4 regions of the Thauera sp. DNT-1 genome follow, and region 4 is predicted to be linked to each of the others. Evidence: predicted binding sites of a transcription regulator. Region 4 holds the regulator's gene; each other region holds the start of a gene.

Region 1 (4,586 bases), 2.0 Mb from region 4:
TTTTTCGCGAAGCCGCCGAGCGCCTCGTCGGCGGCGTTGTCGATCACCTCCTGGATGATGTGCGCCGGGCTGTCGGTGCGGGTGTACATGCCGGGGCGTTCGCGCACCGGCTCGAGCCCTTTCAGGACGCGGAAGGAGGATTCGTCGTACTGCTTTGGAGTGCCTTGCGTGCCGGCCATGCTGACTGCCCGTTCGAACTTGCGAAGGGCGCAAGGATAGCAGAGCGAAGGGCTGTATGTATGTTCAGGCGCTGCCGAGCATGCGCCCGCCGCCAATGGCGCGGGTATGGCCTTCGGCGTCGTAGAGCGGCGGCTGGTCGGCGGCCGAGAGCAGCAGGCTGAGCGCGGCCTGATTGTGCGCCATGCGCTCGGTGATGAGCTTGCCGTTGAGGGCGTTGCGCTCGCGCGTCGTGCGGGCCAAGCCGAGGACCTCGTCCCAGCGCGCCAGCACGCGCGGCAAGCCGGCGAGCCAGTCGCGGATCACGGTGTCGGAGACCGCCTGGCCGAAGCGGCCGAGCAGCAGGCTGCGGTCGTCGGAGAGCCGTTGCAGGCGGCGGTAGCGTTCGTTCTTGTCCTGGCAGAGCACCACCAGTGCATCGACCTCCCCGGCGATCAGCAGCGCCTCCTCGCGCGCGAGCAGCTCGACGAACTCTCCGAGCTGGATCGCTTCCGCTTCGATCAGCAGCGCGAGGCGCTGGCGGTCGGCGGAGGAGGGCGGGACGGCAGGACGGTTCATGCGCGGTGAAGCGTTCAGCGCTGGCCTGCGAGCATCTCGCGCACGCTGTCGATCAGCCCGTCGGCGATGCGTCCGGCGTCGATCCTGAATTCGCCGTTGGCGATCGCCTGCTTGATCTCCTCGACGCGCTGCGCGTCGACGACCGGGGTCTGGGCGATGCTCGCCTCGGCCTTGGCGAGGCTGGACGACAGCGAGGAGAGCTGGACCTTTTCGCTGCCGGCGGAGACCGTGGCGCCGGGGCTCGCGGGGCTGCGTGGGCGGGCCTCCGCTGCGGTGGAGGGGGCAATCGCCTTGCCCGAGCTTTCGATTTTCATGGCGCAGTTCCCATACAGAGTGACTCTGACGTTCTCTTCGGCGCGATGGCGTGGAACTTGAGCGATTAAAGCATGAAATCTTTCACGCTCGGCCATCCGCTCGCGGCCGTCTCCGTTCGGCACGCAGCCGCCTCAGAACTCCAGCGCCACTGCGCCGCCCGCCTGTGCGGTCCCGGTGACGACCTGGCCGTCGGCCAGGCGCACCCTCACCTTCTCACCCGGGGCGGCGTTGTTCATCGCACGGCCTTCGCTCGCCACCCGGAAGCCCGCGCCCACGCCGAGCACGCTCACGGTCTGGCCCTGGCGCACCGCGTGGGGTACGCGCAGCATGTCGCCGCGCAAGGGGCTGCCGGCGGCGACCGCGATGCGGGTGTGGTGGCCGCTGGCCTGGGTGGGGTCGGTGAGGAGATTGTCGGGGAGCGCGGTGAGGTCGCCCCTGCGCTGCCCGAGGTCGGCGGGGCCGAGCACCTGGCCGGCGCGCAGCGGGCGGGCGGCGATCAGGTAGTCGGCGACCACGGCGACGCGCGCCTGCAGGTAGGCGGTCCACGTCACCGGTGAGTCGCAGCGCACACCGACGCTGAAGCGTCCCCACGCGCGCGTGCCCGCGGGCAGGAAGGGTTCGAGCGCGGCGCAGGCGGGCAACTGGCTGTTGGGATCGAGCGGCGCGAGCTCGATCGACACCTCGCCGGGCAGGCCGGCGACCTGGCGCTGCAGGAACTGGCGCACGCGGGCCTCGACCGCCCCCTCGGCGTGCTGGGCGATCGCGGCGGGGGAGGGAAGCAGCACGAGGGCCGCGCACAGCGCTGCGGCCGGGCCGCGCAGTCGCCCTGCGGCGAGCCTGCGGTGGAGGGGAGTCGTCATGGCGGGATTGCACCATGACCCCCGCCGGCCTGGCAACCGGCAGCGTCCGCCGGCAATCCTTGCCGGCGGGTGGCGGCGAAATTGGCCGGGCTTTGCCCCCCTTATCGGCGCCAGGGTCTTGCCGGCCCGCGCCTACCATCGCTGGCATGGAAACTGCGTCCGGAACGTCCGGGCGCACCGTCCCGGGAGCACAGCGATGAAGACCCTTTTCGACCGGCAGATCCAGTTCCACCAGACCGCGCTGAACCTGCAGGCGCACCGCCAGCAGCTGATCGCCTCGAACATCGCCAACGCCGACACGCCGCACTACAAGGCGCGCGACGTGGATTTCCGCGCCGCGCTGCAGGGCGCGCTCAATGCCTCGCGGGAGGGTGTGCAGATGGCGACCACGCAGGCGGGCCACATCGGCAGCGCACCCGCGCCTGCGCTCGAAAGCCTGACCGGCTACCGCAGCGAGCTGCAGTCCGCGGTGGACGGCAACACGGTGAACATGGACGTCGAGCGCGCCGCCTTCGCCGAGAACGCCTTGCACTACGAGGCCAGCGTGACCTTCATCAACGGCATGCTGCGCTCGATGAACACCGCGATCACCGGCCAGTAAGGAGAGCCGCCATGAGCATGCTGAACGTCTTCCAGATCGCCGGCTCGGCGCTCAATGCGCAGTCGCTTCGCCTCAATGCCACCGCCTCCAACCTTGCCAACGCCGACAGCGTCACCTCCGAGGACGGCCAGCCCTACCGCGCCAAGCAGGTGGTGTTCGCCGCGCGCCCGGTCGCCGGCCCGGCGGCGGTCGGCGTGCAGGTGACCCAGGTGGTCGAGAGCGCCGCGCCCCTGCGGCTGGTCTACGAGCCCAACAACCCTGCCGCCAACCCCGACGGCTACGTCGAGATGCCCAACGTCAACGTGGTCGAGGAAATGGTGAACATGATCTCCGCCTCGCGTTCCTACCAGAACAACGCCGAGGTGATGAGCACGGCACGAACCTTGCTTCAGCGTACCTTGCAGATCGGCCAGTAAGCACCCCGCAGGCGCCGTGACGCGGAAAACGCCGACAGCAGGAGAGAGGAATGAGCAGCGTAACGAACAACCAGGACATCGCGGCGAGCGTGCTCGCCAAGATCAACACGCGCGAGGAGTCGAAGGCTTCGGCCTCCGGCGACATGAACTCGCGCTTCCTCACCCTGCTCACCACCCAGCTGAAGAATCAGGATCCGCTCAACCCGATGGAGAATGCGGAGGTCACCTCGCAGCTCGCACAGATGAGCACGGTCGACGGCATCGAGCGCCTGAACAAGATGTTCCAGAGCTTCGTCGATGGCCAGAGCGCCTACGACTCGATGCAGGCTGCCGCGCTCGTCGGGCGCGGCGTGCTGGTGGAGGGGAAGAAGCTGACCCTCACCGAGGCCGGCGCGGTAGGCGGTTTCGAGCTCGATGCCGCGGCCGACAGCGTGGTGCTGTCGATCAAGGACGCCGCCGGCCTCGAGATCAAGAAGATCGAGCTCGCTGACGTCAAGGCGGGCAGCCAGAACTTCATCTGGGACGGTACCGCCAGCGACGGTTCGCGTGCCGTCGACGGCGCCTACACGGTCGAGCTGAGCGCGCTCGCCGAGGGCAAGAAGGTCACGGGTCGGACGCTCGAGTTCGGCCCGGTCACCAGCGTGATCCGCGGCGCCTCGGGTACCGACTTCCAGGTCGGCTCGCTCGGCATCTTCAAGTACGACGACATCAAGCAGATTCTCTGATCCGGAGCCTCGATCATGTCTTTCCAGCAAGGTTTGAGCGGCCTGAGCGTTTCCTCCAAGGCCCTGGACATCATCTCCAACAACGTCGCCAACACCAACACGATCGGCTTCAAGACCGGCTCCGCGATCTTCTCGGACGTCTTTGCGGCCTCGCTGACCGGCTCGATCTCGGGCAAGCAGGTGGGTGTGGGCGCCACGCTCGGTGCGGTGCGGCAGACCTTCACCCAGGGCAACCTCACCACCACCAACAACCCGCTCGACCTGGCGATCAACGGCGACGGCTTCTTCGTGGTCAGCCGCGAGAACGGCCCGGACGTGTATACCCGCAACGGCCAGTTCGAGCTCGACAAGGAGGGTTTCATCCGCACCCCCACCGGCGAAAGGCTCAAGGGCTTCCAGAGTCCGGTCACCCCGGGCGCCCTGCCCACGCCGATCGGCGGCCTCAAGGACGTCCAGGTGCCGATCGTCGGTTCCCAGCCCATGCCGACCAGCCGGGTGGAGATCGGCGGAAACCTCGATGCGAACGACCTGAGCGCAGCCCAGCGCTACCCACAGCTGTTCGGCTCGACCTTCACGTTTCCGCTCCCTGCGGGCGAGAACTGGCAGGACGCGCGCACCTACAATTTCTCGACCTCGATCAAGGCGTACGACAGCCTCGGGAAGTCGCACGAGCTCACCTACTACTTCGCCAAGGTGACCCCGACCCCGAACGATCCGGTCAACACGAACGAGAACACCTGGAAGGTCTTCACCAGCGTGGACGGCGGCTATCCCTTGGGGGTCGGGACCGATGGCTCGATCGAGGACCCGAGCGTGATCTGGAGCCTGACCTTCAACGAGAAGGGTACGGTGAACACGCCCATCGTCGGGCCGACGGCTGCGAATCCGCTGGCGATCCCGGCTTCCTACACGCCGGGTGCGGACCGCATCCGTT
Region 2 (4,586 bases), 2.1 Mb from region 4:
ATTGTACAATTACGCATCCGACTCATTCACCCAACCGACCATGCCGCGCTTCGAAGTCAAGCAATCCGCCAAGCTCAACCTGACCTCGTACTCGGGCCTGGCGCTGATCGGGCAGTGCTGCCAGGCGGCACAGGTTCAGGCGGTGATCGACCCGAGGCTGCCAGTGTCGCAGGGCATGCTGAGCTCGGATCTGGTCAAGTCGGTGGTCGGGCTGCTGAGCCTGGGCAAGAGCGACTTCGAGGCGATCGAGCCGTTTCGCGGCGACCGCTTCTTCAAGGAAGCGCTCGGGCTCGCCAAGGTGCCCGGCAGCGTGTGGATGCGCCAACGGCTCGATGCCCGCGCGGCCGAGCTGCGCGAGCTGACCGACGAGCTGAGCCTGCGCCTGCTCGAGCGCACCGAGGCGCCGATCACGGCGCACAAGGGCTACGTCTGCGCCGACCTGGACACCTTCGTGATGGACAACTCCGACACCAAGAAGGAAGCGGTCAGCCGCACCTACCAGGGTGTCGACGGCTACACGCCGATCGCGCTGTACCTGGGCAACGAGGGCTGGAACCTCGGCCTGGAACTGCGCGCGGGTTCGCACCACTCGGCGCTGGAGACGGAGTATTTCTTCGAGCGCGCGCTCCCGCGCCTGCGCCGGGTGTGCGCCGCCGATGCGAAGCTGCTGTGGCGCGCCGATAGCGGCTTCGATAGCGCGCGGCTGCTGTTCGCGCTGGCCGACGAGCGCGATCGCTGGGCCGAACTCGGGCGTTCGTTCGATTACCTCACCAAGTGGAACCCGCGCCGCCAGGACAAGACCGCCTGGGTGGATCGGGCCGAGGCCGCCGGTGCGTTCGAAGAAGCGCGCGTGGGCAAGCGGGTGGGGCTGCTGGACCTGAAGATCGATCGTGCCTGGAAGAAGGCCAAGCGCACGCTGCGCCTGGTGGTGCGGGTGACCGAGCGCACCATCGACAAGAAGGGCCAGCACCTGCTGGCGCCCGAGATCGAGATCGAAGGCTGGTGGACCAGCCTCGATGGGGCGATGGCCGAGGTGATCGAGCTCTACAAGCACCACGGCACGCACGAGCAGTTCCACTCCGAGATCAAGACCGACCTGGACCTCGAGCGCCTGCCCTCGGGTAAGTTCGACACCAACGACGCGGTCGTGCATCTGGCCGCATTCGCCTACAACTGCCTGCGCCTGATCGGCCAGCTCGGGCTGGCCGGCGAGCTCTCGCCGATCCGCCACCCGGCCAAGCGCCGGCGCATCAAGACGGTGCTGCAGGAGGTGATGTACCGCGCGGCGAAGTTCGTCGAACACGCCCGGCGCCTGGTGCTGGACTTCGGGCGCGGCGTGGCCGCGCATGTGAAGGTGTTCACCACGGTGCAGGCGCGACTGTGCGCGGTGGCTTCGCCGTGATGCAAATCCGGCGGCCGAATTCTCCGAATCGAGGCCATTTCGCTGCGGCGGAAGGGCGACGGCCGCGCGGGAGAAGGGAAATGACATAGCGCACCCGCCGGAAGCCCGGCTCGCCGGCGCTCCGGGCCATGAAAGGACGGCGCTCGGGGCTGCGGTGAGCTGAGATTGGGAGTCAGGCAGCAGAAGAATCATGCGCTGGGGCTCGCGGAGCGGGTATGCGCTGTAGAGAACACGGATTCAGGATGATGAAGCCGAAGTTTGCCGTCGAGAATTTTTACACTTCGACAGGTTTGAGCGCCAGAAGTATCGGGCGTAGGAAATAAAGTTGATATTATTCAATGTGTTAAGTAGATTTGTTCTGGCTGGAATACATCTTGCTTGCGTTGATGCCAGCAAGGTCGCGCCGAATGGGGCGATAGGACGATCGCTCGGGCGGCGTCCGCTTGCCAAACACCAGACAGCAACATTCGGGGACATCAAAATGAACAAGCAGCTTCTCTCGGCAAGACTCATTGCCATCGCAGCGCTCGCGACCGCCGGCGGCACCGCGCTGGCGGCGCCCTACACCCTGACGACCGGCGCCGGCGACGGAAGCGTCACGGTCGGCGTGGATGGCTATGGCAGTTTCGGCTCCTCCGTGGGAGCGAACTCCACCGATGCGCTCTACAACCCGATCGGCGCGGGGGTGGCGGCCGGGACGACGTACGAGTCGGGCGTGGCCATCAGGCTGGGCGCAACGGCGGGCGCACGCACCTTCCTGACCTCCGGGGACATCGGCGGCAGCGGCGGCTTGACGAACCCGACGGTCACCGGCTCGACGACGACGGCGAGCAGCGCGTTCGCCCTCAGCGGTCTTTCGTTCAGCCTGTCCCAGGTGCTGACTCCCTTGATGACGGGCAGCACGCAGACCGGCAGCGTCCTGACGCAGACCTACTCGATCACGAATACCACGCAAGGCCTGCTCGGTTTCGAGCTCGTGCGCTATATCGATGGCGATCTCCAGTTCGACGGCAGCATCTCGGACGGCGGTGGCCGCATCAGCCTCGGCGGGGTCGAGGTGCTGTTCGAGACGGATACCGCGACCGGGTCGGCGACCTCAACGACCTTCGTCGGCATCAGCGCCACTGGCGGCACCGTTCCGGCCACCGGGCGCTATGAAATCGACTCGTACAGTGGCTTGCGCGGACGCATCGTTTCCGGCAGCGCCCTCGACGACCTGATCACCGGCGACGGTGCCGATATCGACCAGTTCATCGATCTGGGCGGCGGTTATGACGTCACGCTGGCGCTGCGCAACGTGTTCTCGCTTGCTGCGGGTGCATCGTCGGAGTATGTGACGCGCACCTATTTCGGCGCAGGGACACCGGAGAGCGTTGTGAATCCGACTCCGGAGCCCGGTTCGCTGGCGCTGCTCGGCCTCGGCCTCGCCGGTCTGGCGGCGCGCCGCCGCAAGGCAGCCTGAGCGCCCGGCGCATCGCTCCGACAACGGCAGCTGCGGCTGCCGTTGTCGTGTGCGCCCGGGCCAGGTGCACTCCAGGCAGAAGGGCAAGAGGCCGAGCGGCACCTGGCGCGGGCGGGGAGCTCAGGCTCGCGCCGGGCGGGGCCGCTTCGCCTCCGCAAGCGCATACACCCAGGCCTCCACTTCGGTGCCATCGGCCAGGACGGCCTTGGCCGCTTCGCGCACGTAGTCCTCGCCCTCGAAGGCATCGAGCGCGGGCCAGTGCGCGGCGAGGTTCGGCGACACGAAGACGTGTCCGGCGATCTCCTCGCCGTGCGCGTCGAGTACCAGGGCGGGGAAGCCGGATTGCGCGAATCCCCAGCCGGCGCGGACGAGCCGGCCGCGCACGCTGGCGGGCTGCCAGGTGCCGCCGATCTTCTGCAGGACGTGTTCGTTGGGGCGGCCGGGGCCGAGCGTGCCGTAGACGAAAAGGCGTTCCATCGGGATCTCCGGGTTGGCATGCGGCGGCAGGCTGCTAGCATGGTATGAGCCGCGAGCGTGTGCCTCGCCCTCGATTGGACCACAGCGTCATGCCGCTCACCATGCCCGATGATCCCTCGGCGGATCCTTCCGCCTCGCGCCGATCCATCCCCGGCTTCTGCGGCCTGTGCAAGTCGCGCTGCGGCTCGCGCATGGTGGTGGAGGGCGGTCGGCTGGTGGCGCAGCTGCCGGACCCGGCGCATCCGACCGGGCGGGCGCAGTGCGTGAAGGGGCGGGCGGCGCCGGAGCTGGTCTACGACCCGCAGCGCGTGCTGCGCCCGCTGCTGCGCACGCGCCCCAAGGGCGACTCCGATCCCGGCTGGCGCGAGATCTCGTGGGACGAGGCGCTCGACCGCGTCGCGCAGGCGCTCGCGCGGGTGCGCGACGAATCCGGCGCGGAGGCGGTGGCGTTCGCGATCGCGACGCCGAGCGGCACGCCGATCGCCGACGACATCCGCTGGATCGAGCGCCTGGCCAACGCCTTCGGCAGCCCCAACGTGGCCAACGGCACCGAGATCTGCAACTGGCACAAGGACTTCACCCATCAGCTCAGCTTCGGCCGCGGCATCGCCACGCCGGACTTCGCGCACAGCCGCTGCATCGTGCTGTGGGGGCACAACCCGCGCGACACCTGGCTGGCCAACTCGCTGGCGATCCGGGCGGCGCGCAAGGCCGGGGCGAAGCTGGTGGTGGTCGATCCGCGCAAGGCGGGCTTCGCGGCCGATGCCGACCTGTGGCTGCGCGTGCGCCCCGGCTCGGATGGCGCGCTCGCGCTCGGGGTGGCGCGGGTGATGCTGGCGCGCGGGTGGTTCGACGCCGGCTTCGTGCGCGATTTCAGCAACGCGCCGCTGCTGGTGCGCGGCGACAACGGCCGCCTGCTGCGTGCCGGCGAGCTCGCCGCGCCGCCGGCGGGGGCGGCGGCGGACGACTTCGTCGCGCTGGGGGTGGATGGGGGCGTGATCGCGTGCGCGCGCGGGTGGTCGGGCACCGACCGGACACCGATCGCGTCGGGTCGGGACGTGCGCGCCGCGGCGGGCAGCGGTGATCCGGATCTGCTGCGGTCGGGCGGGCTCGATGTCCGACTCGTCGACGGCGGGATGCTGCGCTGCGAGACCGTGTTCTCGCTCTTCGAGCAGGCCTGTGCCGACTACACCCCCGAGCGCGTCGCCGAGCTGTGCTGGATCGAGCCCGCGCAGGTGGAGGCGC
Region 3 (4,586 bases), 500 kb from region 4:
CGCCTTCGCCGCTGGGAGGGCGAACGCTGCGGCCAACGCGCGCCATCCCGCCGAGCCCGACCTGCTGCATCTGATCGAGACGCAGGAGGCGTGCTTCGCGCGCTTCGCTGCCTTCTGCCCGCCCGAGGTGCGCAGCGCCTGGGATGCGGCGTGCCAGGCGATGCCGCTCGCCGAACTTGAACGCCTGCGCCGCAAGTTGCTCGCCGCGGGGAAGGGCGGGGTGCTGCCGTCGGCGCTCGCGGAGCCCTGGTTCGCATGCTGTTCGGCCCGGCTCGACCACCTGCGCGTGATCGAGGACCTGCTTGCCGGGGGATTGCGTGCGGCCTGTGCGGCGCGGATCGCCGCGCTGCAGCGCGATCCCGACTATCCCGAGGTGCTGATGTGCGCGCTGGCAGGGGGGGCGGACGCCGCCCCGGTGTTTCTCGCCGGCGGGGCGGACGAGCTGGCCGGAGTGCCTGGCGAGGGGGACGAGCCTGGGACGGGGCAGACGGCGATCGCCCCCGGCGCGGAGCGTCCGGCGGCGGTGCCCGGGCGCCTCGAGTTGGCGGCGGATCCCTTCGGCCCGCGCCTCACGCGCTCGCTCGTCGATGTGCTCCACGCCCAGTCGTGCCGCCTGCAGGCGATGGGCGAGGAGCTCGCCGCGGTGCGCGCCAGCCTCGACGAGCGCAAGCTGATCGATCGCGCCAAGGCCGTGCTGATGCGCCATCAGGGCCTGAGCGAGGATGCCGCCTACCGCCTGATGCGCCAGACCGCGATGAACCAGGGCCGCCGCCTCCCCGACGTCGCGCGCGCCGTGCTGGAACTGGAGGCCTTCCTGCCCGGCGTTGCATCGGCCGGGTGATCGCGACTGTGGGAGCGACGCAAGTCGCGATGGCGGTGGCCGGGCTTGGGGTGGCGCGGATTCCGGGCGCCGTGATCGCGACTGGCGTCGCTCCTACGTCCCACCCCGGGCGCTGCGGGTTTGGGGGGATCGCGACTTGCGCCGCTCGTGCGCCAAGGCCGGGAGCGTTGCAGGTTTCTGTAGGAGCGACGCAAGTCGCGATCACGGCGGCCGGGCCGGGGTGGTGCGGATTCCGGGCGCCGTGATCGCGACTGGCGTCGCTCCTACGTCCCACCCCGGGCGCTGCGGGTTTTGGGGGGATCGCGACTGGCGCCGCTCGTGCGTCAAGGCCGGGAGCGTTGCGGGTTCCTGTGGGAGCGACGCAAGTCGCGATGGCGGCGGCCAGGCTGGGTGGCGCGGATTCCGGGCGCCGTGATCGCGACTGGCGTCGCTCCTACGTCCCACCCCGGGCGCTGCGGGTTTTGGGGGGATCGCGACTGGCGCCGCTCGTGCGTCAAGGCCGGGAGCGTTGCGGGTTCCTGTGGGAGCGACGCAAGTCGCGATGGCGGCGGCCAGGCTGGGTGGCGCGGATTCCGGGCGCCGTGATCGCGACTGGCGTCGCTCCTACGTCCCACCCCGGGCGCTGCGAGTTTTGGAGGGATCGCGACTGGCGTCGCTCGTGCGCCAAGGCCGGGAGCGTTACGGGTTTCTGTGGGAGCGACGCAAGTCGCGATGGCGGCGGCAGGGCCGGGGTGGTGCGGATTCCGGGCGCCGTGATCGCGACTGGCGTCGCTCCTACATGCCAGGCCGGGCGTGACGAGGTTCGGGGAGGTGCGATTCGATGCGACCCCGGACGCTGCGGGTTGGGGATTCCGGTGCGGTGTGCTTCGCACCAGGGCTGTGCATGTGGGTGTGGGTGCTGCACCGCAGCAGTGCGGGCGGTGGGGGTTGGGCGGCGCTTTGGTCGGATCGATCGCCCCCAGGCGCTGGCATGTTTGATGCTTATTCTTCCTCGAGCCCCTGGCCAACGGCGGTCGGGTGAGCGGCAGCGAGTGCTGCCGCAGCGTTTTACGGTCTGGTGGACAACGGCGTCCATTCCACTCGCCCCCTGCTGGGGATCGAGCGGGATGGGCGCCGTTTTCATTCCGACCCAATCGGCCTTGTTGCGGAGAAAACCCATGAAGAAGATGAAACTCGTGCTGGTCGGCAACGGCATGGCGGGCGTGCGCACGATCGAGGAGCTGCTGAAGCTCGCGCCCGACCTCTACGACATCACCGTGTTCGGCGCCGAGCCGCACGGCAACTACAACCGCATCCTGCTCTCGCCGGTGCTGGCGGGCGAGATGACGCTGCCCGAGATCATGCTCAACGATCTCGACTGGTACGGCGACAACGGCATCACGCTGCACGCCGGCCGCAAGGTGGTGAAGATCGACCGCGTGCGCCGCAAGGTGCTCGCCGGCGACGGCACCGAGGCCGACTACGACCGCCTGCTGCTGGCCACCGGCTCGACGCCCTTCATCCCGCCCATCCCCGGCAACGACCTGCCGGGCGTGCTCGGCTACCGCGACATCGCCGACACCGAGGCGATGATCGAGGCCGCCGGCAAGTACCGCCACGCGGTGGTGATCGGCGCCGGCCTGCTCGGCCTGGAGGCGGCCAACGGGCTGATGCTGCGCGGCATGGACGTGACCGTGGTGCACCTCGGCGAGTGGATCATGGAACGCCAGCTCGACCGCGCGGCCGCCGACATGCTGCAGGCCTCGCTCGAGGCCAAGGGCATGAAGTTCCTGCTCGCGCGCCAGACCGAGGCGCTGCTGCCGGCGCGCAACGCGCAGGGCGGCATGAACGGGCGCGTGGGCGCGGTGCGCTTCAAGGACGGCATGGAGATCCCCGCCGACCTCGTCGTGGTCGCCGCCGGCATCCGGCCGAACTACGAACTCGCCGAATCCGCCGGCCTGTACTGCGGCAGCGGCCGGGTGCGCGGCATCCACGTCTCCGACACGCTGCAGACCGTCACCGATCCGCGCATCTACGCGGTGGGCGAGTGCGTGGCGCACCGCGGCATCGCCTACGGCCTGGTGGCGCCGCTGTTCGAGCAGGGCAAGGTGTGCGCCAACCACCTCGCCAACTTCGGCATCGGCCGCTACGAGGGCTCGGTCACCTCGACCAAGCTCAAAGTGACCGGCATCGACGTGTTCTCGGCGGGCGACTTCAGCGGCGGCCCGGGCACCGAGGACATCGTGCTGCACGACCGCCAGGGCGGGGTGTACAAGCGCGTCGTGCTCAAGGACGACCGCATCGTGGGCTCGGTGCTGTACGGCGACACCGCCGACGGCTCGTGGTACTTCCAGCTCATGAAGGATCGCCAGAGCGTCGCCGAGATCCGCGACCACCTGATGTTCGGCCAGAACAAGCTGGGCGACGCCGGCCACAAGGGCGAGAACCGCGCCGCCAGCATGCCCGACACGGCCGAGGTGTGCGGCTGCAACGGCGTGTGCAAGGGCACCATCGTCAAGGCGATCAAGGAGAAGGGCCTGTTCACCCTCGACGAGGTCAAGAAGCACACCAAGGCGGCGTCCTCCTGCGGCTCCTGCACCGGCCTGGTCGAGCAGATCCTCGCTTCCACCGTCGGCGGCGCCTACCAGGCGGTGAGCGCCAACGACAAGCCGGTGTGCGCGTGTACCGAGCATTCGCACAAGGTGGTGCGCGAGGCGATCTTCAAGCACCACCTGACGAGCAAGGAGGCGGTGTTCGACACGCTGAACTGGAGGACGCCCAACGGCTGCGACAAGTGCCGGCCGGCGGTCAACTACTACCTGATCTCGTCGTGGCCGCACGAGGCCAAGGACGATCCGCAGTCGCGCTTCATCAACGAGCGTGCCCACGCCAACATCCAGAAGGACGGCACCTATTCGGTGGTGCCGCGGATGTGGGGCGGGCTGACCACGCCTGCCGAGCTGCGCGCCATTGCGGATGCCGCGGAGAAATACCAGGTGCCCACGGTCAAGGTCACCGGCGGCCAGCGCATCGACCTGCTCGGGGTGAAGAAGGAGGATCTGCCGAAGATCTGGGCCGACCTCAACGCGGCCGGCATGGTGTCGGGCCACGCCTACGGCAAGTCGATCCGCACCGTGAAGACCTGCGTCGGCGCCGAGCACTGCCGCTTCGGCACCCAGCTGGCGATGGACATGGGGGTCAAGCTCGAGAAGATGCTGTTCGACATGTACGCGCCGCACAAGGTGAAGCTTGCGGTGTCGGGCTGCCCGCGCAACTGCGCCGAGGCGGGGATCAAGGACGTCGGCGTGATCGGCGTCGATTCCGGCTACGAGCTGTATGTGGGCGGCAACGGCGGCATCAAGACCGAGGTCGCGCAGTATCTGTGCAAGGTGGGCAGCGACGAGGAGGTCATGGAGTATGCCGGCGCCTTCCTGCAGCTCTACCGCGAGGAGGGCTGGTACCTCGAGCGCACGGTGCATTGGCTCGACCGCGTCGGCCTCGACTACGTGAAGGCCAAGGTGGTCGAGGACGGCGAGAACCGTCGCCGCCTGCACGCGCGCCTGCTCGACGCGCTCAAGGACGCGCGCGATCCGTGGCAGACCAGCCGCGAGGAGGAGGCGGTGAAGCAGTTCATCCCGATCAAGGTCGAGGCCTGAGTTTCCGGGCGCCGGAATCGCGACTCGCGTCGCTCCTACGAAAACCACGGCGCCTCGATGACGTCCCGTAGGAGCGACGCAAGTCGCGATCACCCCCCCCCCCCGACCGA
Region 4 (4,586 bases):
GCGGGGGGGTGCGCCGAGAGGATCTCGTTGAGGTGGTGGGCGACCTTCTCGTTCGCCTGGCGTTGCGCCCACGCGAGCTCTGCGGCGCCGAGCACCTGTAGCCGGGTGGGGTGGATCAGGTTGAGGTGGCCGACGAGGTCGGCCGGCCAGATGCGCTCTTCGGCGACCGACAGACGGGCACCGATCGGTCCGCTGACGTGGACGAGGCTCAGGCTTTCGCGGTGCGCCTCATACAGCCGGGTCAGGCTGGTTTGCCGCATCGGCACCCCAATTCACGAACAGGCGGTGGATCTGTGCGGCATCCGTCGCGCCGTGCAGGGTCTCGCGGAACTCGCGGTCGCTGAACATCTGCGCGAGCTCGGACAGCAGCTGCAGATGGGTTTCGTTGGCCTGTTCGGGCACGAGCAGCACGAACAGCATGTCCACCGGACGGCCGTCGGGAGCGTCGAACTGCACCGGGGTGGCCAGGCGCAGAAAAGCGCCGGCGGCGTCCTTGAGCCCCTTGATGCGGCCGTGCGGGATGGCGATGCCCTGACCCAGTCCGGTCGAGCCGAGGCGTTCGCGGGTGAACAGGCTGTCGAACACGGTGCTGCGGGCGATGCCCTGGTTGTTCTCGAACAGCAGGCCGGCCTGTTCAAAGACGCGCTTCTTGCTGCTCGCGTCGAGATCGATCACCACGTTGGAAAGCGGCAGGAGTTGGGATATCAGGCTCATTCGCAGGTGGGCTCGCGCACTCTTCCGTCAGCTGCCGCCAGGGGGGCGGGAATCCGGTCCGGGGCGTGTGCGGCCGCGCTTCGTGAAAACGCGCGCATTATAACCACACCCCGGACGGGGAGCTTCAAGCCGGTCCTCAGGCCTCGGGGACCTGGTGCTTGAGCGACTCGTGGTTATGGTCGGACTGCTTCTGCTTGTACTTCTGAACCTGACGGTCGAGCTTGTCGGTCATCGCGTCGATCGCCGCGTAGAGGTCGGCGTCGTCCGCTTCGACGAAGAGGTCCTTGCCGCGCACGTGCAGCGTCACCTCGGCTTTCTGCTTGAGCTTTTCGACCGACAGGATGACGGTGACGCTGGTGACGTTGTCGAAATGGCGGATGACGCGATCGAGCTTGGAGGTCACGTATTCGCGGATGGCGGGGGTGACTTCGACGTGGCGCCCGGTGATGTTCAGATTCATGGATGACTCCTGTTGTTGTCAGAGGGATTTGCGCAGGCTGACCGGCGGGATGTTGAGGGACTCGCGGTACTTGGCGATCGTGCGCCTCGCCACGACGATTCCCTGTTGGCCGAGGATTTCGGCGATCCTGGCGTCGGACAGCGGCTTCTTGCTGTCTTCCGCGTCCACCAGCTGGCGAATCAGCGCGCGAATCGCCGTGGAGGAAGCCGCACCGCCGGTGTCGGTCGCGACATGGCTGCCGAAAAAGTACTTGAGCTCGAAGACCCCGCGCGGCGTCGCCATGTACTTCTGCGTGGTGACGCGCGAGACGGTGGATTCGTGCAGCTCGAGCTGGTCTGCGATCTCCCTTAGGGTGAGTGGCCGCATCGCCACGTCCCCATGATCGAAGAACTGCCGTTGCTGGTCAACGATGGCCTGGGACACGCGCAGGATGGTGTCGAAGCGCTGCTGGACGTTCTTGATCAGCCAGCGCGCCTCCTGCAGCTGTCCACCCAGGCCGCCGCCCTGTGCGCGGTTCTGCTGCAGCAGACTGGCGTAGAGGCGATTGATGCGCAGACGCGGCATCGCTTCCTGGTTCAGGCTCACGGTCCATTGGCCGCGCAGCTTGCGCACGACGACGTCGGGCAGCACGTAGCGCGTCTCGGCGGTGGAGTAGCGCGAGCCGGGGTGGGGGTCGAGGCTGCAGATCAGGGCCTGCGCTTCGCGCAGACCCTCGTCGTCACAGCCGGTGAGCTTGCGGATACGGGCGAAGTTGCGCTCCGCGAGCAGTTCGAGGTGGCTGGTCACGATCTCGAGAGCGAGAGGGCGTATCGGGCACTCGGGCAAGGCCTGGAGCTGCAGGGCCAGACATTCCTGCGGGCTGCGCGCGCCGATCCCGGCCGGCTCGAGGCTCTGCACGTGGCGCAGGGCGATGGCGAGCTCGTCGAGATCGACCTCGGCGTCCTGCGGCAGCAGCTCGAGGAGATCTTCCAGCGGCTGGTGCAGGTAGCCGTCGTCGTCGAGCGCCTCGATCAGGAAGCGCACCAGCGCGCGGTCGCGGTCGGACAGGGGCGAGAGGGCGACCTGCTGGTCGAGGTGTTCGCGCAGCGACACGCCGGCGGCCTGGATGTCCTGGTAGTCGCCGTCCTCGTCGTCCTCGCTGCGGCTGGACGCGCCCTGACCCACGTTGGACCAGTCGATGCCCTCGTCCTCGCTGCTGCCTTCGCCGCCCTCGTGCGTGATCGACTCGCCCGCCGGTTCGGCGGCGGGTTCCGGCGCGGCTTCGCGCTCGGGCGCGTTGCCCGGCGGCGGCGCGGGGGCGTAGTCGACGCCGCCGTCGCCATCCTCGCGCTCGAGCATGGGATTCTCGAGCAGCACGCGCTCGATCTCCTGGTTCAGCTCGATCGTAGACAGCTGCAGCAGCTTGATCGACTGCTGCAGCTGGGGCGTCAGCGTGAGGTGCTGGGAGAGCTTGAGCTGGAGGCTGGGTTTCATCGCGGTCGGCAGGAGGGCGGGCTCACAGGCGGAAGTGCTCGCCGAGGTAGACCTGGCGCACGCGCTCGTTCTCGATGATCTCGGTAGGTTCTCCGCTCGCCAGCACGCGACCTTCGCTGATGATGTAGGCGCGGTCGCAGATGCCCAAGGTCTCGCGCACGTTGTGGTCGGTGATCAGCACGCCGATACCGCGCTCCTTGAGGAAGCGGATGATCTTCTGGATGTCGATGACCGCGATCGGATCGACTCCGGCGAAGGGCTCGTCGAGCAGGATCAGGCGCGGGTCGGTGGCGAGCGCGCGGGCGATCTCGCAGCGCCGGCGCTCCCCGCCCGAGAGCGAGATCGCGGTGTTGTCGCGCAGGTGATGGATGCCCAGTTCCATCAGCAGTTCCTCGAGCCGCTCCTCGATCTGGCGGCGTTCGAGCCCCTGGAGTTCGAGCACGGCGCGGATATTCTCGGCCACGCTGAGCTTGCGGAACACGCTCATCTCCTGCGGCAGGTAGGACAGGCCCAAGCGCGCGCGGGCGTGGATCGGCAGGTGGGTGAGGTCGGTGCCGTCGAGGGCGATCTGGCCGCCGTCGGCGCGCACCAGACCCACAATCATGTAGAAGCAGGTGGTCTTGCCGGCGCCGTTGGGACCGAGCAGGCCGACGACCTCGCCCGAGCCGACCTCGAAGCCGACGTCATGCACCACGGTGCGCGCCTTGTAGCGCTTTTGCAGGCCGGCGACCTTAAGCAGACTCATCGTAGGGCTCTTTCAGCAGCTTGCGGATCAGCTCGGGGGCGAAGCCCCGGGTTTGCAGGAAGCGCGCCTGGCGCGCCCATTCGCGTGCGTCGGCGGGTGGGGTGGCGAAGCGGCCGCGCAGCACCGCGCGCGCCCGCTCGATCTCGGATTCTACGCACTCGTCGGCGAGCGCCTCGTCGATCCGGTCACGGTCGATGCCTCGCCGCACGAGCTCGTTGCGCAATCGTGCGGTGCCGAAGCGCGCCGCCTTGCCGCGCACGAAGGCCTCGGCGTAGCGCTCGTCGGACTGCAGGCCGAGCTCGCGCATGCGCTCGAGCACCGCTTCGATCTCGGCCGGCTCGCCATGGGGTGCGAGCTTGCGCGCAAGTTCGGCGCGCGAGTGGTCGCGCCGGGCGAGATGGCGGAGCGCACGTTCGCGCAGGCTCGGCTCGCCCATGTCGGCGTCGACGGGGTCAGGCCTCGGCCGGCGCCGGGGCGGACGCGGCGGCGGGCGGCAGCTCGGGCAGGCCGACCGCGACCCGCACCTTGTTCTCGATCTCGCGGGCCAGCACCGGGTTGGCGCGCAGGAACTCGCGCGAGTTGTCCTTGCCCTGGCCGATCTTGTCGCCCTTGTAGGCGTACCAGGCGCCCGACTTGTCAACGATCTTGTGCTCGACGCCGAGGTCGATGATCTCGCCTTCGCGCGAGATGCCCTCGCCGTAAAGGATGTCGAAGTGGGCTTCCTTGAACGGTGGCGAGACCTTGTTCTTGACCACCTTGACGCGGGTCTCGGAGCCGACCACCTCGTCACCCTTCTTGATCGTGCCGGTGCGGCGGATGTCCATGCGCACCGAGGCGTAGAACTTGAGCGCGTTGCCGCCGGTGGTGGTCTCCGGGCTGCCGAACATCACGCCGATCTTCATGCGGATCTGGTTGATGAAGATCACCAGGGTGTTGGTGCGCTTGATGTTGGCGGTGAGCTTGCGCAGTGCCTGCGACATCAGGCGGGCCTGCAGGCCGGGGAGCTGGTCGCCCATCTCGCCCTCGATCTCGGCCTTGGGCGTGAGCGCGGCGACCGAGTCGATGACCACGATGTCCACGCCGCCCGAGCGCACCAGCATGTCGGCGATCTCGAGCGCCTGTTCGCCGGTGTCGGGCTGCGAGATCAGCAGATCCTCGATGTCGACGCCGAGTTTTTCCGCGTAGCCCACGTCG

The links. The regulator sigma-54, encoded in region 4, starts transcription at its own class of promoters, with help from an activator protein. The targets are predictions, from matches to a motif close to TGGCACGCTTNCTGCTNA.
Region 1: flgB (flagellar basal body rod protein FlgB) is a predicted target of sigma-54. The motif match lies at 2,053-2,070, and genes of this name have one in related genera.
Region 2: ACZ5PP_RS04155 (PEP-CTERM sorting domain-containing protein) is a predicted target of sigma-54. The motif match lies at 1,766-1,783, and genes of this name have one in related genera.
Region 3: nirB (nitrite reductase large subunit NirB) is a predicted target of sigma-54. The motif match lies at 1,808-1,825, and genes of this name have one in related genera.

Annotation. Positions count from the first base shown of each region.
Region 1 covers NZ_AP043752.1:1,358,350-1,362,935, reverse strand. The annotation lists gene ACZ5PP_RS06330 (DNA topoisomerase IV subunit B) at 1-179, opposite strand, end outside; gene ACZ5PP_RS06325 (flagella synthesis protein FlgN) at 244-735, opposite strand; gene flgM (flagellar biosynthesis anti-sigma factor FlgM) at 750-1,049, opposite strand; gene flgA (flagellar basal body P-ring formation chaperone FlgA) at 1,182-1,910, opposite strand; gene flgB (flagellar basal body rod protein FlgB) at 2,107-2,511, shown strand; gene flgC (flagellar basal body rod protein FlgC) at 2,523-2,927, shown strand; gene ACZ5PP_RS06300 (flagellar hook assembly protein FlgD) at 2,978-3,652, shown strand; gene flgE (flagellar hook protein FlgE) at 3,668-4,586, shown strand, end outside.
Region 2 covers NZ_AP043752.1:878,292-882,877, reverse strand. The annotation lists gene ACZ5PP_RS04160 (IS1380 family transposase) at 41-1,402, shown strand; gene ACZ5PP_RS04155 (PEP-CTERM sorting domain-containing protein) at 1,884-2,864, shown strand; gene ACZ5PP_RS04150 (gamma-glutamylcyclotransferase family protein) at 2,985-3,341, opposite strand; gene ACZ5PP_RS04145 (molybdopterin-containing oxidoreductase family protein) at 3,431-4,586, shown strand, end outside.
Region 3 covers NZ_AP043752.1:3,882,180-3,886,765, forward strand. The annotation lists gene ACZ5PP_RS17920 (nitrate- and nitrite sensing domain-containing protein) at 1-841, shown strand, start outside; gene nirB (nitrite reductase large subunit NirB) at 1,999-4,476, shown strand.
Region 4 covers NZ_AP043752.1:3,380,804-3,385,389, forward strand. The annotation lists gene hprK (HPr(Ser) kinase/phosphatase) at 1-260, opposite strand, end outside; gene ptsN (PTS IIA-like nitrogen regulatory protein PtsN) at 229-714, opposite strand; gene hpf (ribosome hibernation-promoting factor, HPF/YfiA family) at 851-1,174, opposite strand; gene ACZ5PP_RS15615 (RNA polymerase factor sigma-54) at 1,193-2,647, opposite strand; gene lptB (LPS export ABC transporter ATP-binding protein) at 2,670-3,392, opposite strand; gene recX (recombination regulator RecX) at 3,379-3,828, opposite strand; gene recA (recombinase RecA) at 3,845-4,586, opposite strand, start outside.